Regions from separate parts of the Nodularia sp. UHCC 0506 genome, predicted to be linked through region 1. Evidence: predicted binding sites of a transcription regulator. Region 1 holds the regulator's gene; each other region holds the start of a gene.
What was found. The regulator NtcA, encoded in region 1, controls nitrogen genes in cyanobacteria. The targets are predictions, from matches to a motif close to TNTGTANNNNNNNNTACANA.
Positions count from the first base shown of each region.

Region 2: a site for NtcA is predicted at 1,165-1,184, ahead of glnA (type I glutamate--ammonia ligase). Genes of this name have one in related genera too.
Region 3: a site for NtcA is predicted at 1,384-1,403, ahead of VB654_RS08890 (DUF2605 domain-containing protein). Genes of this name have one in related genera too.
Region 4: a site for NtcA is predicted at 1,894-1,913, ahead of VB654_RS01750 (DUF3155 domain-containing protein). Genes of this name have one in related genera too.

Region 1 is NZ_JAYGHH010000006.1:164,800-168,566, reverse strand. Features, by position in the region: gene fabI (enoyl-ACP reductase FabI) at 1-440, opposite strand, end outside; gene ntcA (global nitrogen regulator NtcA) at 816-1,487, shown strand; gene VB654_RS06930 (DUF3084 domain-containing protein) at 1,737-3,122, shown strand; gene VB654_RS06925 (pre-16S rRNA-processing nuclease YqgF) at 3,163-3,609, shown strand; gene VB654_RS06920 (DUF3146 family protein) at 3,624-3,767, opposite strand, start outside.
Region 2 is NZ_JAYGHH010000023.1:47,417-51,183, forward strand. Features, by position in the region: gene glnA (type I glutamate--ammonia ligase) at 1-1,036, opposite strand, end outside; gene apcB (allophycocyanin subunit beta) at 1,408-1,917, shown strand; gene VB654_RS14305 (hypothetical protein) at 2,271-2,645, shown strand; gene VB654_RS14310 (FecR family protein) at 2,699-3,538, shown strand; gene VB654_RS14315 (adenylate/guanylate cyclase domain-containing protein) at 3,563-3,767, shown strand, end outside.
Region 3 is NZ_JAYGHH010000009.1:145,282-149,048, reverse strand. Features, by position in the region: partial or broken gene thrS (threonine--tRNA ligase) at 1-964, opposite strand, end outside; gene VB654_RS08890 (DUF2605 domain-containing protein) at 1,502-1,819, shown strand; gene VB654_RS08885 (DUF2973 domain-containing protein) at 2,081-2,401, shown strand; gene VB654_RS08880 (DUF29 domain-containing protein) at 2,459-2,947, opposite strand; gene VB654_RS08875 (amylo-alpha-1,6-glucosidase) at 3,053-3,767, opposite strand, start outside.
Region 4 is NZ_JAYGHH010000002.1:18,751-22,517, reverse strand. Features, by position in the region: gene VB654_RS01760 (PadR family transcriptional regulator) at 221-568, shown strand; gene VB654_RS01755 (cofactor assembly of complex C subunit B) at 634-1,167, shown strand; gene VB654_RS01750 (DUF3155 domain-containing protein) at 1,548-1,865, opposite strand; gene VB654_RS01745 (HAMP domain-containing sensor histidine kinase) at 2,131-3,474, shown strand; gene VB654_RS01740 (S-layer homology domain-containing protein) at 3,575-3,767, opposite strand, start outside.

The sequences.
Region 1 (3,767 bases):
GTCAAAGTGATAATGCTACCACCTTCTGTCATGAGGGGTTTGGCCGCACCGCTTAACTGCACTAGCGAATAGGTACTGATTTCTAACGCCGTTTTGAAACCAGAACGTGAGGTTTGGCTAAAATCGCCAGTCAAATCATCTCGGTTAGCGAAGGCTAAACAGTGGATGAGAATATCTAATTTCTCCCACTTATCCCGGATGGCGGCAAAGGTAGATTCAATTTGTGCATCATCTTGAACATTACAGGGAACAAATAAACTGGGGTTGAGAGGTTCCACCAACTCCGCCACTTTTTTCTCCATTTTGCCGCGCTCATCTGGCAGGTAGGTAATACCCAGGTTAGCCCCGGCTTTGTGCAGTTGTTGAGCAATCCCCCAGGCAATGGAACGGTTGTTGGCAATCCCTGTAACTAAGGCGTTTTTTCCAGTCAGATTCAGCATAAAAATTGTGAATGTGATCAATCATTAGGAGCATACTAGAATCTGAGGCGAGTTTGTCTTAGTTCTGCACAACTTTTGCAAAAATGATCATTAGGAGAACTGTTTTTTGAAAAGTTTCTCCAGATAATCCTGAAGATATTCTCAAGATATCGTGAATTTTTGGGGAAAAAACCTGATGACCACAACTGTGCAAGAACTTATAACAACTACTCGCTAAAAACATCAAAAATTATGTATCATTATGAACAAATAACTGCGAAGTTGTGGCTTTGAGTATAGGAATGCACAGAAAGGTTGACGGTGCTTTATTGATTTTTCAGGTGTATTCTTAGGTAATCAGTTTTTGTTTTTCCGGCATTGGGTAGGGGAAGGGAGATGATCGTGACACAAGATAAAGCCCTAGCAAATGTATTTCGTCAGATGGCGACCGGAGCATTTCCTCCAGTTGTAGAAACATTTGAACGCAATAAAACAATATTTTTTCCCGGCGATCCTGCTGAACGAGTTTATTTTCTTTTAAAGGGTGCTGTGAAACTTTCCAGGGTGTATGAGGCAGGAGAGGAAATAACGGTAGCACTGCTGCGGGAAAATAGTGTTTTTGGTGTGTTGTCATTACTGACGGGAAATAAATCCGATAGATTCTATCATGCGGTGGCATTTACACCTGTAGAGTTACTGTCAGCGCCAATTGAACAGGTTGAGCAAGCGTTTAAGGAAAATCCAGAATTATCTATGTTGATGCTGCGAGGCCTTTCTTCGCGGATTCTCCAAACAGAGATGATGATCGAAACTCTCGCTCACCGTGATATGGGTTCAAGACTGGTGAGTTTTCTGTTAATTCTTTGTCGTGATTTTGGGGTTCCTTGTGCTGATGGGATTACGATTGATTTGAAGTTATCTCATCAGGCGATCGCAGAAGCAATTGGTTCAACTCGTGTAACTGTAACTCGTTTACTAGGGGACTTGCGTGAAAAACAGATGATTTCAATCCACAAAAAGAAGATTACCGTGCATAAACCTGTCACCTTAAGTAAGCAGTTCACTTGAATTTCCCTCGAATATGGTAAAATCAGGGGGTCAGTAAAGACGTTAAAGCCTAAGTGTAGACTACGGTCAAATAAACGCTCAACACCTAAACCAACAGGGTTTAACGCCTCGATAATTGCGATACAAAGCAAAATCTTTGTAGAATTCCACTATGGTGATAGTGGGAATATCAAAAGGTAATGAATGAAAGTAGTAGGCTGTATCTGGAAGCATTATGCCTCCGGCACACTAGGTGAACGGTAGCTGAAGATGACCACCGGGTACATCCTGATAGCAGCAATTTTAATTTTGGGGGGCGTAATTGCCACCGTGGGCGATCGCATTGGCACACGAGTTGGCAAAGCACGCCTCTCACTATTTAACCTGCGTCCGAAAAAAACGGCTGTACTAGTAACTATTTTTACTGGTGGGTTAATTTCGGCATCAACATTAGGAATCTTATTTGCAGCTGATAAAGGACTGCGCCAAGGGGTATTTGAGCTTGAAGATATTCAAAAAGACCTGAGAAATAAGCGGGAACAGCTAAAAACTGCCGAAACTGAAAAAAGTCAAGTAGAGATTGAGTTAAGTACAGCTAGAACTGAGCAAACCAAAGCACAGCGAGACTTACAGGTAATTAACAAATCCTTGCAAGCAGCTAACGCGAAACAAGAAGCCACACAAACTCAACTTCAACGCACCCAAAACCAGTTAGCTGAACTGGTGAGCCAGTATCGACGAGCCTTAACTGAACTGCAAAGTGTTTATGATGAGAGAGAGACATTGCAGGGGGCGATTGAGGAACTCCGAGCAGAACGGCAACGGCTGTACGCAGAAGCTAAAACAGCTATTAACCAACGCGATCGCAAAATTGCCCAATTGGATGGATTGATCAAAAAACGCAATCAAGAAATTGCTTCGCGAGAGCAAGTGATAGCCACAAGGGAATCTCGCCTCAAAGAATTGGAAAAACAACAGAATTATTTAGAACAAGAAGTAGCAAGGCTAGAAAAATTTTATCAGTCATACCGTGACCTGCGTCTAGGTAAGTTAGCACTGGTTCGCAATCAAGTTTTAGCTGCGAACGTGGTTCGCGTTAATCAAGCCAGTGAAGCTCGTCAAGCAGTCATGCAGCTTTTGCAAATAGCTAACCAGAATGCCAATATTCAATTAACAGAACCGGGAGAAAAACCGACAAATAAAGAGTTACTGGGTATTACTCAACAAAGAGTAGAGCAACTCAGCCAGCAAATTAACGACGGTCGAGAGTATGTGGTGCGAATCTTCTCTGCTGGCAATTATGTGAGGGGAGAAGACCAGATAGAATTTTTTGCGGATGCAGCCCGAAATCAATTGGTTTTTTCCGAAGGCGAGGTACTAGCGACAACTACTGCTAATCCCAAAATTATGTCATCCTATCAGCTATCGCAAAGACTGGATTTGATCATTTCGGCTGCGGAATTTCGGGCGCGGAATGCCGGGATTGTCGAGGGTGTGTTAAGAGAAGGCTCTCATCTACGCTTTTTCTTACAATTAAGACAGTATGAGCAACCATTAGAAATTAAAGCGATCGCTAGGGAGGATACTTATACAGCAGGCCCTTTAAGAATTAAGTTATTGGCAATTTTTAACGGCGTAGTTGTTTTTAGCACTTAAGAAATAAACAGAAGATTCAAATAATTTAAGTGTATTTTTTATGACTTTTAGTGAATTTTCACCAACACAACCAGTCATCTTGGGCTTTGATCCCGGTAAAGATAAGTGTGGTTTAGCAGTCATGGGACTAGATCGGCAATTGTACTATCACCAGGTTGTGACAGCACAAAAGGCGATCGCCACCATTGAAACCCTGCGTCAACAGTTTCCCGTCTCCTTATTAGTCATGGGTGATCAAACCACCTCTAAACAGTGGAAACAGCAACTGCGTGAGGCCTTGATCGAGCAGCTAAGTATAATTTTAGTTGATGAGCGTTACAGCACCTTAGAAGCACGCGATCGCTACTGGCAGATGTATCCACCCAAAGGGCTAACAAAACTCTTACCACAGGGCATGAGACAGCCACCAAGACCCATAGACGACATAGTTGCCCTCCTCTTAATTGAAAGATACTTAAATCGCCTAACTACTAGTGTTGAAGATTGACCCATTAACAATGACTAAAGTTCAGCCCTAATAGTAAAAGCATAATCTCCCCCAGGTTCTAGCTGATAATCTTGCTGTTCTAAGAAACGACCGAGAGGTTCTTTAATCAGGGCGCGACCTTGGGACGGCTTTACAGACAGTTCTCCTCGGCGAAAATG
Region 2 (3,767 bases), on a different contig from region 1:
TCCGCACAGAAGCAGAACGGTTCCCTTGAGAGTAGGCCAAATTCACTGGTGCTTCGTAACCAGGTACTAGGCGTTTGTAAGAGTTAGTTGTGGGGTTGGTAATAGCCAAAAGTGCTGGTGCGTGTTTCAGGATGCCACCAATGTAGTAAAGTCCCATTTCGCTCAAACCAGCATACTTATCACCAGCAAATAGCGGTTTGCCATCTCTCCAGATGGACTGGTGACAGTGCATACCTGAACCGTTATCGCCAAAAATCGGTTTTGGCATAAAAGTTACAGTTTTGCCGTATTTCTTGGCAACATTCTTGATGACATATTTGTAGGTCATCAGCCAGTCAGCAGCTTCGATCAATTTACCAAAGCGGAAACCTAGTTCGCACTGACCACCAGTAGCAACTTCGTGGTGTTGTTTTTCAATAGGTACGCCGCAATCTTTCATTGTCAGCAGCATTTCGGTACGCATATCTTGGAAACTATCCGTGGGCGATACCGGGAAGTAGCCTTCTTTGAAGCGTGGTTTATAACCCAAGTTGGGGCCTTCTTTCTTACCAGAATTCCAACTACCTTCTACAGAGTCTACATGGTAGTAGCCTTCATGGGCATTTTGGTCAAAGCGAACATCGTCAAAGATAAAGAATTCTGCTTCAGGGCCAAAGAATGCTGTATCACCAAGACCAGTAGAAACTAGGTAATCTATTGCTTTTTGGGCAATAACACGGGGGCAACGGCTGTACCATTCACCTGTGCGGGGTTCTTTAATACTACAAACTATACTTAACGTTGGCTCTTTCATGAAGGGGTCGATCCAAGCAGTGTTGGGATCAAGTACCATCATCATGTCTGATTCGTTGATGTTTTTCCAACCCCGAATGCTGGAACCGTCGAAAGGTACGCCATCAGAGAAGGAACTTTCATCGATTTGGTCTTGGTACAACGTCAGATGCTGCCAAGTTCCTGGTGTATCGATGAATTTCAGATCAATCATCTGAATGTTTTGATCTTGAATCAACTTCAAGACTTCTTGTGGGGTTGTCATTGTTACTCCTTCTCTACCTATTTCCTAAAAATCAAACCAGAATCTTCCAAAGCATCCTAACCCAGATGATTTGAACCAAGTTGTAGATGACACACCTGAAATATCATAAATCCTGGACATTAGAAGATTTTGTAGTTTTTGTTACAGCTTATCTGGATTACAGCTTATATTAACCTTTTGCCTCACATATGCACAAAACGTAAAGTTCATCTCTTCGGGTCAACTTTGGCATAGAATCCTTAGATAGCAGATAAATTGTTTTTGTGCCGCATCATATTTTAAATAAAATAAATGCCACAAAAATTTACTGGTGCATAAGTGCAACCAAATTAATATCAAACCATAGATAGCATTAATTGGGAGAAGAAAGAATGCGTGATGCAGTTACAAGCTTGATTAAGAATTATGACGTTGCTGGACGTTATTTTGACCGGAATGCGATTGACAGCCTCAAAGTTTATTTTGAAAGTGGTACAGCACGGGTAAAAGCGGCGGCGGCAATTAACTCGAATGCTGCTTCCCTCGTCAAGCAGGCTGGTTCTAAGTTATTTGAAGAACAACCAGAGTTGATCCGTCCTGGCGGAAATGCGTACACAACTCGTCGTTATGCGGCTTGTCTGCGGGATATGGACTACTACCTCCGTTATGCTACTTATGCTTTGGTGGCGGGTAACATGAATGTGTTAGATGAGCGTGTACTCCAAGGATTGCGAGAAACTTACAATTCATTAGGTGTCCCTATTAGTCCGACAGTTGCTGGTATCCAAATTCTTAAGGATATGGTCAAGGCACAAGTTACAGCCGCAGGTGTTGCTGATACTGCCTTTGTCGATGAACCTTTTGATTATATGACTCGTGAGTTGAGCGAGAAGGATATTTAGGAGTTTTACACAAGTATAAAATCAAGCAATATAAAGCGATCGCTTTTTCAGTTAAACCTGGAGGCGATCGCTTTTTTTTAAATCCAATATCTCAACCATAAAACTGCGGAAATCAGAGAAAATTAGGCGCAAAGACATTGTTTTGATGAAATTTCACTGATAACAAGGATGCTGAACACCCCAAATGAAAGCTAGTTGCATCCTTGAGGTGCTTTGATGATAATATGTTTTATACAGATAAGGTGATCAACCTGTATAAAAACCCGATGTTGCCCCGCATAGCAGCAGAGTCAACACTCTGAAGAATTAAAATTTTTTGGTATGCAGAATTACTATGAATATTTTATACATAAGTGATTAAGTATCTAATTATAGGAATTATCGTAACTGTTTTAGGAGAAGCTTTCATTAGCAAAACTTGGGCGCAGCCGCCCAATTGCATTGCCAATAGTTTACCCGCAGTTACCGAACCGGCCAATAGTGACAGGCAGGGCAATGTGATCGTCATTGGCAAAGTTGCAACCCGTCCATACGTAGTTGTGGTTCCCAACCAGTCAGACACAGCTTTAGATATTGCCAAGAAATATAATAATTATGCTTTTTTGGCACAACACAGATTTGGGCCTTTTATATATGCTGGAGGATTTGCCAAAAGGGAACAAGCGGAGTGCTTGTCTAATTTGCTTAGATATCACGGGCTAGATGCACGAGTTGTTTATTTCCGTTGAAAGATAAAGAAAAAACAAGTTACTCATTTGCTAAGAATCTATTTGGTGAAAACATGATGAAACCTTGGTGGATTGGTAACTTCATTTTGCTGCAAGTGGTGCTAGTTGGTGTGATTGATGCTACTGCCGCAGCAGATAGGCGGTTACAGGTAACAGTAAAACGTTGGTTAGAGGTGCGCCGGCCTATTGGACAAGTGCTGCATTCCCGTGGGAATAAATCTCAACCAGCTCGCAGCGGCCTAAAACTTCAAGCGGTAGGAGATGCAATCATCACTAAGCAAAACTCCAGTGCAGTTCTAGCCATAGATATAGGCACAGGCTTTATCCAAGTTGCAGAGAACACAAATATCAATATCCAGAAACTAGAGAGGGGAAGAAGAGGAGAACAGATCACACAACTGCAAGTCAAGTCCGGGCAAGTTCGTCTCCGGGTTCGTCCATTTACTAATCCTGCCTCACGTTTAGAGATTAAATCACCTGCTGGAGTGGCAGGGGTGCGGGGTACTGATTTTGGTGTGAATGTACGGCAGAATGGCTTAATGGGCGTAGCAACCTTGACAGGTGGTGTAGCCACAACTGCCCAAGGGCAGACAGTTCTAGTTAAGGCTGGGTTTCAAAATATCACGATTCCAGGTCAGCCCCCTTCAAAACCAGTGCCTCTACAGGACAATACTGATCTGAATATCCGCCAACTCTCGGCTAATGGCAATCAGATAAGGATTATCGGTAGTGTTGACCCGGTAAACCTGCTGATAATTGCCGAACAGGAGTGGAACACCGATGCGAGTGGCAGATTTGATATTACTGTTCCTTTACTCCCTAACGGCAGAGTAGAAGCTGTTGTGGTGACTCCTTTAGGTAAAAAACAATTGTATGAGTTAGCGGTTCCTTAATTTGAGAGTCATTAATGTTCTGAAATGATAATTCCATCCTGGAAAAAATTTCTGAGAGATATTCCCAATTTCCTCCGAAGTTCCATTGTAGAAAACCATTTACTTTTTCCTGGTATATTAACTGCGCTGTTGTCTCTAGGATTATTGCAAATAGGTGCTTGGGAAGCTTTAGAGCTATTAGGATTTAATTTATTGTTCAACGTGCGTCATTCTCTAGTCTCTACTAATT
Region 3 (3,767 bases), on a different contig from region 1:
GGTAAGAACGTAACTCACTCTTGTATATTTGGATATGGAAGGGACAATTCATCGGCTTGAGGACAAAACCCTGCTCTAAAGCTGCGGCTTCCTCATCATCCGACATCAAAGGAAACATATCTTCCTTGTACTTCTGCCAATGTCCAGAAGTTTTAAATAAATCCACTCTCGCAATATGCGGTGTTACTACAGGTAAATAACCCCGTTTAAGCTGTTCTTTCTTCAGAAAATCTTCTAACACACTCCGCAACAAAGTACCTTTAGGAGTCCACAAGGGTAAACCCGGACCCACTTGCTCGGAAAATATAAATAATCCCAGTTCCTTACCGAGTTTACGGTGGTCTCTTCGTAGCGCTTCTTCTTTGCGCCGCTTATACTCAGCCAGTTGTTCTGGACTTTCCCACGCAGTCGCATAGATGCGTTGTAACTGTGCCTTGGTTTCATCCCCACGCCAATAAGCTCCAGCCACACTTTCTAATTCAATAGCTTTAGGATTCAATAGGCTGGTATTTTCTACATGAGGCCCGGCACACAAATCCCACCATTCATTGCCCAGATGATAAATTGTGATCGGTTCTTGTTTAATATCTCCCAGGATTTCGAGTTTGTAAGGTTCCTGAATGGCCGAAATCCTAGCTTCGGCCTCTCCTCGGCTGACTTCTTCCCGAATTACCGGCAATTTGCGATTAATAATCTTCACCATCTCTTTCTTAATGGCTTTCAAATCATTTTCGCTAAATGGTTCTGGACTATCGAAGTCGTAGTAAAAACCGTTTTCAATCCAAGGACCGATTGTAACTTGCGCTTTAGGAAACAGCTTTTGTACCGCCATTGCCATTACGTGGGAAGCTGTGTGGCGAATCTGCTTTAATGTTTCCGATTCGCTGGTACGTGGTAAATAAATTTTTTCGGGTTGTTCTGATGGACTGAGATTTGAATTTGGCGACATCGGTTGCTGAACCATGAGCGAAGTGATTGCAAAAATATAATTTTAGTTGTTGAAGCTGTGAAAAATCTACCAAGGACTGGGAAGAGGCAGAGGGGGAGGGAGCAGGGGAAAGAAACTTACTCTTAACTCTTAACTCTTAACTCTTAATTCAGCACTCTTCAGTCTGCTTCAAATATAACGAGTTTACTGGCTTTCATTACTGCCAAGTTGACTTTAATATTTCTCTGGAATTAATGCTTATTCTCATAAACCGCAGCAGATGAGTGCTAAGGACTCAGACCCATACTAGGGAATTATGCAAAATTGCCTGGCTATACATACGGTGAGCTACGCTAACGCCCTGCCAGCAAGATTTTTGCGTTAAATGTCTGTACAGCTTGTTTATCTATTTTAAATTTTAAATAAACCTTACGGTAATTATAATTTTAATCTATTTCGTAATCATTACTACAGATTTTTCCACAATCTATCTGAGGAGAGAGTCTAGAATAATGTTAAAAATTGTAAAAAATGTTAATATTTTAGGGGAAGTTAGAAATATACTTTTTATTTATGCGAGACTCGAATATACCAGGGGCTGAGATGCTGAAAACGGTATTAGAACCTCTGCTGGAGGATTTTAATTATTGGTTTGCGCGATCGCGCGAATTGTTAGAAACCGGGCAACTCTCATTTATGAGTCAAGAAGAGCAATCAGATTTACTTTTGCGAATCAAGCAAGCGCAAGAGGAGCTAAACGCCGCAAAAATGCTATTTACCGCCACGGATGGACAAGTCGGTATTGAGATGACCACCTTAATGCCCTGGCACAGATTGGTAACAGAATGCTGGAATGTATCAATGCGCTTTCGTCAGTCACTAGAAGTTTAAGAGTACGCCTTGGTCGATTTTTTGCAGTCTGATTGGCTTTACAAGTCGCATTAAAGATTCAAAATCCTTAACATTATTTTTATTAATAAATAATGTATCCCATGCTACTTTAGTTTGAATAGATTAACAAATTTTTCCATAACAAGTATAAGCGCATCAATGGTGCGTGAAATATTTATCTTTGCCGACTCTCATAATATAGGCGAAGCAAACGGCCACCGAATAAAGTTTTAAAACTTGCTGCTCTTAGAGGAAAATCCGATGTTACACCTACTTTACATTCTGGCTTTTACAATTCTGGCTGTTTTAGCCGTAGCTAATTTAATTCGCAACTTGATTATGTTCAGTTTTGATCGGGAGCGTGTTTATCCCGGTAAATATTCATCAACAGATAATCAAGGCTATGTCTCTTCCAGAAAACAATTTATTCCTCACCCAGAATTATTAGATAACGCGGGTAATTTAATTAAAGAACCTTTGTTAGTAATGCGTTCAGTCAACGTTGAGGATGCTCGTCAACAGTTAGATGCTCTTTATGAATCTTCTCCAGGACAGAAAATCGACCGTCAAGAAGAGGCTTAATTTTTGAAATTCATAATTTGGTATTTGTAGTATTGGGGGTTTAGTCATGAACCCCTATTATTGCTGAATATTAGCTTCATATTCGGGAAACCAATTTTCGTCTAAGATTTGTTCTAAGGAACCAATGGGTATGAGGGGAAATAGGTCGATCATCAGTTGAGAGCGATCGCTTGCTTCTTTTCTCGCTTCTTGATAACATTGATCGAATATTTCTAAAATATAAGGTTTTAAACTAGGACTATCTTTAAGTTCATCTGTTATCTGTCTGCGGAATGTCCTAATTTCCCCTTTCCAATGTCCTTGATTACGTTCTCTCTCGGTATCCCAACACTTAAGTTTTAGTAGATGTTCCAGAAGCTTAATCAATAAACTTTTAATTGCGCGCTTCTGACTTCTCCCCATATTTTCTAATTCTTCTAACAAATTATCTAAATCAACCGCAGCAAACTGTCCCGTGCGAAGTTGGTTGATAGTTGTCCTCACCCACAGATAATAATCTTGGTCATATAAGGTTTGAGTTGCTGGTTGTATTATTGGTGTCACCATAAACTAGCTCTACTCCTACTCTTTTTGAGAAATGCTCAATTCTGACTCTCTGCGCCTGGTGCGTGAGATAGGGGTTTATTTATACACCCCTATAAAATCCCCTGATTACGCTTCAATCACCACCCGTAGATTACCCCGTTTTTTCACAACGCGACAAGCTGTTGTACTTCCAGAGCGCTCAAACTCTAAATCTAGGATAGTAGCGCCTACTTTCAAATTATGGAGTGATAGAGAATTAATTGATTCTGGTAAAGTCGGATGAATAATTCGTAAGCAATTATTTTGAGCATCAGGGACTAAATTAACTACCATTTGCAGCAGTTGAAATATAGTACCAGTCGCCCAAGCTTGTGGTGTACAAGCTACTGGATACTGTACAGGCGCATGGTCTCCATTGCGTTCATAACCGCAGAAAAGTTCTGGAGGACGTTGATATGGTTGTTGACTAGTCATATCAAACAAACCTTGGAAGACTTCTAAAGCTTGATCAATTAAACCGAGCGATCGCAATCCCATTGCAATGAGAGAATTATCATGAGGCCAAACCGAACCAATGTGATAACCCATGGGATTATACGCTGGTGACAAACTGCTCAAAGTCCGAATCCCCCAACCATTAAACATATCTGGCGCGCGCAACCGTTCCGCCACACTGTAGGCCTTTTCCGGTGTGAAAATTCCTAAATTCAAACAGTGACCAGGATTAGATGTAATACTTTCCACTGGTTTACCATCGCCATCCAAAGCCAAAGCGCAGAAATCTTGGTCTTTAATCCAAAAATCTTGATTAAAACGCACCTTCAGGTGTCTCGCCTCATCT
Region 4 (3,767 bases), on a different contig from region 1:
ACACCTATAACTTGGGTAGGAACGTAGTATTTTGCGCTCCTCAAACTTGCACATCTGTCCCGCGACTCTAGCCGCGTGGGTAATTGTTGTAATGTTTACCCAGAGAAAACCCTGCCAAAGTAGCCAGATATAACTGCTTATTTTGTAGTAGCACTATATACTGTCTACCAGGATTGTAGATACCACTATTACCAGGCATTTTTTAGCCATTCACTAAACCATGAAACTTGAGGATATATATCAATTCTTTGAGAATCCTCCGCCAACTTATCTCTGTCAGGAAGTAGCAATTTGCTATATTTTGTATATCTTGTTACAAGGTGAATCCTACGGAACTGAGTTGATCCAGCGATTGGAAACTGAATACCCTATCTATCGGCTGTCGGATACCGTACTTTATAGTGCGATCAAATTTCTCGAAGACGAAAAGGCTATTACTGGGTATTGGAAGAAACTCGAAGGGCGAGGTCGCCCCAGGCGGATGTACCAAGTTTCTCCAGAATGGCAAGAACGATCACAGGATTTGGCACAACTTTGGCAAGATTACAGAAACGGGAGAACAAAATAATGAATAATTAATGAATAACTCATCATAGATAAGTGTACTCCAATGAAAACAATAACAATTTAGTTATGGATACTGCAATTGTTCCATCGACGTTGCTGCTCACACTGTTGTTATCAGTTGGGTTGTTTTTCTTTATTCGTGCTTCCACCAAAGACCGGATCACGAAAGCACAACTTGTCTCTGAACAAGATGAAAATGCTTTAATGCCCAAAGTTCGGGAGTATTTTCGCTCGCGGTCTTACCAAGTAGAAACCATAGACCGAGAAAAAAATCAAGTTATTTTTGAAGGTTTTGTTCAACCTAGCTGGTTTTTAGCAGTGTTTTTAACACTACTGGCATTTGGAGGTATGGCTTGTCTGGCGTTGGTTTTATCGATGCTTTTTCCTGACTTCGGTACTTTATTTATCGGATTAGTCATACTTTCGCCTTTGAGTGGTCTGTTTTATTGGAAAAAATCAGGAAGATTTGAGAAGGTATCTTTCCAGATAGAGTCAGCAAAGCAGGGGGAATCAAGCTCTGTAAGTAAAATTACTGTAATTGCCCACAGAGATGAACTCATGGAGTTACAAAAGGCTTTACAGTTGAAATCGGCTGATTGACATGAGGGAGGAGGAAAAAGTTGGCGGATACATAAGTTTTCCCTACGACATTGCATCGTAGGGAAAAAATTATATCTGCTTACTGAGCTTCCTGGGCAATCCATTGAAGGAGAGCGCAACTCAACTCTCACTTGCGGACGCATTTTGCTCTATCTGACTCCCCTCTGTATCATTTGACTAGAAATCAATTCATACAAACCAACGCGGTTTGAGAAGAAGCTGATTTTCTTATTCAGTCCAATTAACTGGGCTTGATAATATACTGGCAAATCATTCACAAACTTAAAAAAAACGAAAACTTTGCATAAACTGAGCAACTTTACTAGTTAAATGATTGTGAGAAGCCAACATTCGATCATTTAAAAGTTAACCATTTATATCTAGCGGCTAGCCACAGCCACTGGTTCCATACCTACTGGAGATTCTAATGTCCGCAGACTGGGAAACAAGAAATGGTTTTCTTCTACGTATTGAGCGCCAAACAGACCCTTCTCTGCCCAGAAATAACGGTCTGTTGTGTGTTCATTTCGCTTTACAAGTAGCAATGCTGGTGGCGCAATCCCTTCAGCTTGAATGAATTTTCTCGCTGCTGTTACAGGTTTTTCTTCGCCACTTTCGATGCTATATTGAGGCACATGCTCTAGAATGCGTCGTCCTTCTTGGCGACGGCGACTTTTCCGCTTACGTCTTCTTGCCAACTGATTGTCCTCCTCTTTCAAGCTATAGATTGTAGTTATAGCTACAAAATCCGTCGCAATTATATAAGTTCTAGTTCAAAATATCAATAGTTCTTAAACTTTTGATACAGAAAGATAATATTTAAAATTGGTAAAGCATATAATCCCCCGGTGCAAACCATTACTGCAAAGATTTAGTTAAGCTTGATGCAAAGAGTGAGAAAAAAATAAAGCAACATTCTTCTATCTTCCCTCAAATTCTGTGATCTTGAGCAAAAGCTAAAAAATGTTAATGTCTGCCAGTTCAGATTTTGTTGCTCTATGCCGAGAGCAAATAGCACTGTTAACCCAAGGACTGGGAGCATCTTTAAGTGTTGTTTACTTAACACAAGAGTTGGTGGATGCTCCTGCTGGTGAGGCAAAATTAATTCCTGTAGTCGTTTACCCGGAGACAGCAGTCTTACGACCAGGAGAAGATATGACGGAAGCAACAATTGGAGATGTTTTGGTGTTACCTCAGCAACAGAGTAGATTATTGACAGCCGGGACGGGATCACCGATTTCATCACAGGAGACAAGGAAAGTAGATGCTGAACAACCTGATTTAACAGAGGAATCTCGGCTCAGTGGACACCAAATTGTCCTGCCTCTAATTCATGAAGGTGTGATGATGGGGTTGTTGGTGACGGGTAGAGAAGACCGGGCATGGAATGAAAAAGAGCAAAGCGAAATTCAAAAAATAGTCCAGACGCTGGCGATCGCCTGTATTCTAGATCAACGTCGAGCTTGGCTACAACATCAGTTACACCAACAACAAATTCTCCAAGAACAGCAGCGAGATTTGCTCGATAATCTCCTGCACCAATTTCGTAACCCCTTGACAGCATTACGCACTTTTGGCAAACTGCTATTAAAACGCTTGCGACAAGGTGATCCCAATCGTGAAGTAGGGGCGAATATTGTCCGAGAAAGCGATCGCCTAGAAGAATTGCTACGACAGTTCGATCAAGTAATTGACTGGACTGAGGCAGATTTAGCGCCTTTATCGTTGCCAGAAAATGAAGTATTTGTAGAAGCAACTGTAGAGAAAGAGCGCAAACCAGCATTATTGTTGCCGGGAACGGGAGAGAAAGAAACTGATTGCTTTGTAGTTGATTTATTAACACCATTACTAGTGTCAGCTAAAGCCATAGCACAGGAGCGTCATCTACAACTGAAAACAGAAATTCCTAGAAATTTACCACTAGTACAAGTTAATGTCAAAGCATTACAAGAAGTATTAAGTAATCTCATTGATAACGCTTTAAAGTACACTCCTCCAGGTGGCAAGATTCTCATTCAGGTAGGGCAAAAAAAAGTTAATTTCCAAGGAATTGCTATTAGTAATACTGGATCTGGAATTCCCCCAGAAGATTTAGCACATTTGGGAGAACGCCATTATCGGGGAGTACAAGCGCAAACTGAAATTCCTGGTAGTGGTTTAGGACTAGCGATCGCAAAACAATTAATACAACAAATGCAGGGCGAAATCGAGATTTTCAGCCCTGCAATTAACTCAACTATGTCTTCAGCCGATGCACCGGGAAATACTTTTATAATTTGGTTGCCAATGAAGAAGCAGGGGGGATAAGAGGCAGGGGGCAGGGAGCAGGGGGCAGGGGAGCAGGGGGCAGGGGGCAGGGAGCAGGGGGAGAGAAGATGGTAACTCCCCAACGACCAATGACCAATTACTATCTCACTGAAACCAGCAAGTTTTGATTGATTGTCATTTGTAAATCGGTATCAGGTGAGATCGCGATTAAGTCAACGCTGTTTCTACCAAAGAACAGACCAATTAAACCGCCGATAGCCGCACCACCGAGGACTTCTTCTGTGGCGATCGCGCGATCGCCTGTAACAGCAGATACCGCAGCCGCAGCACTA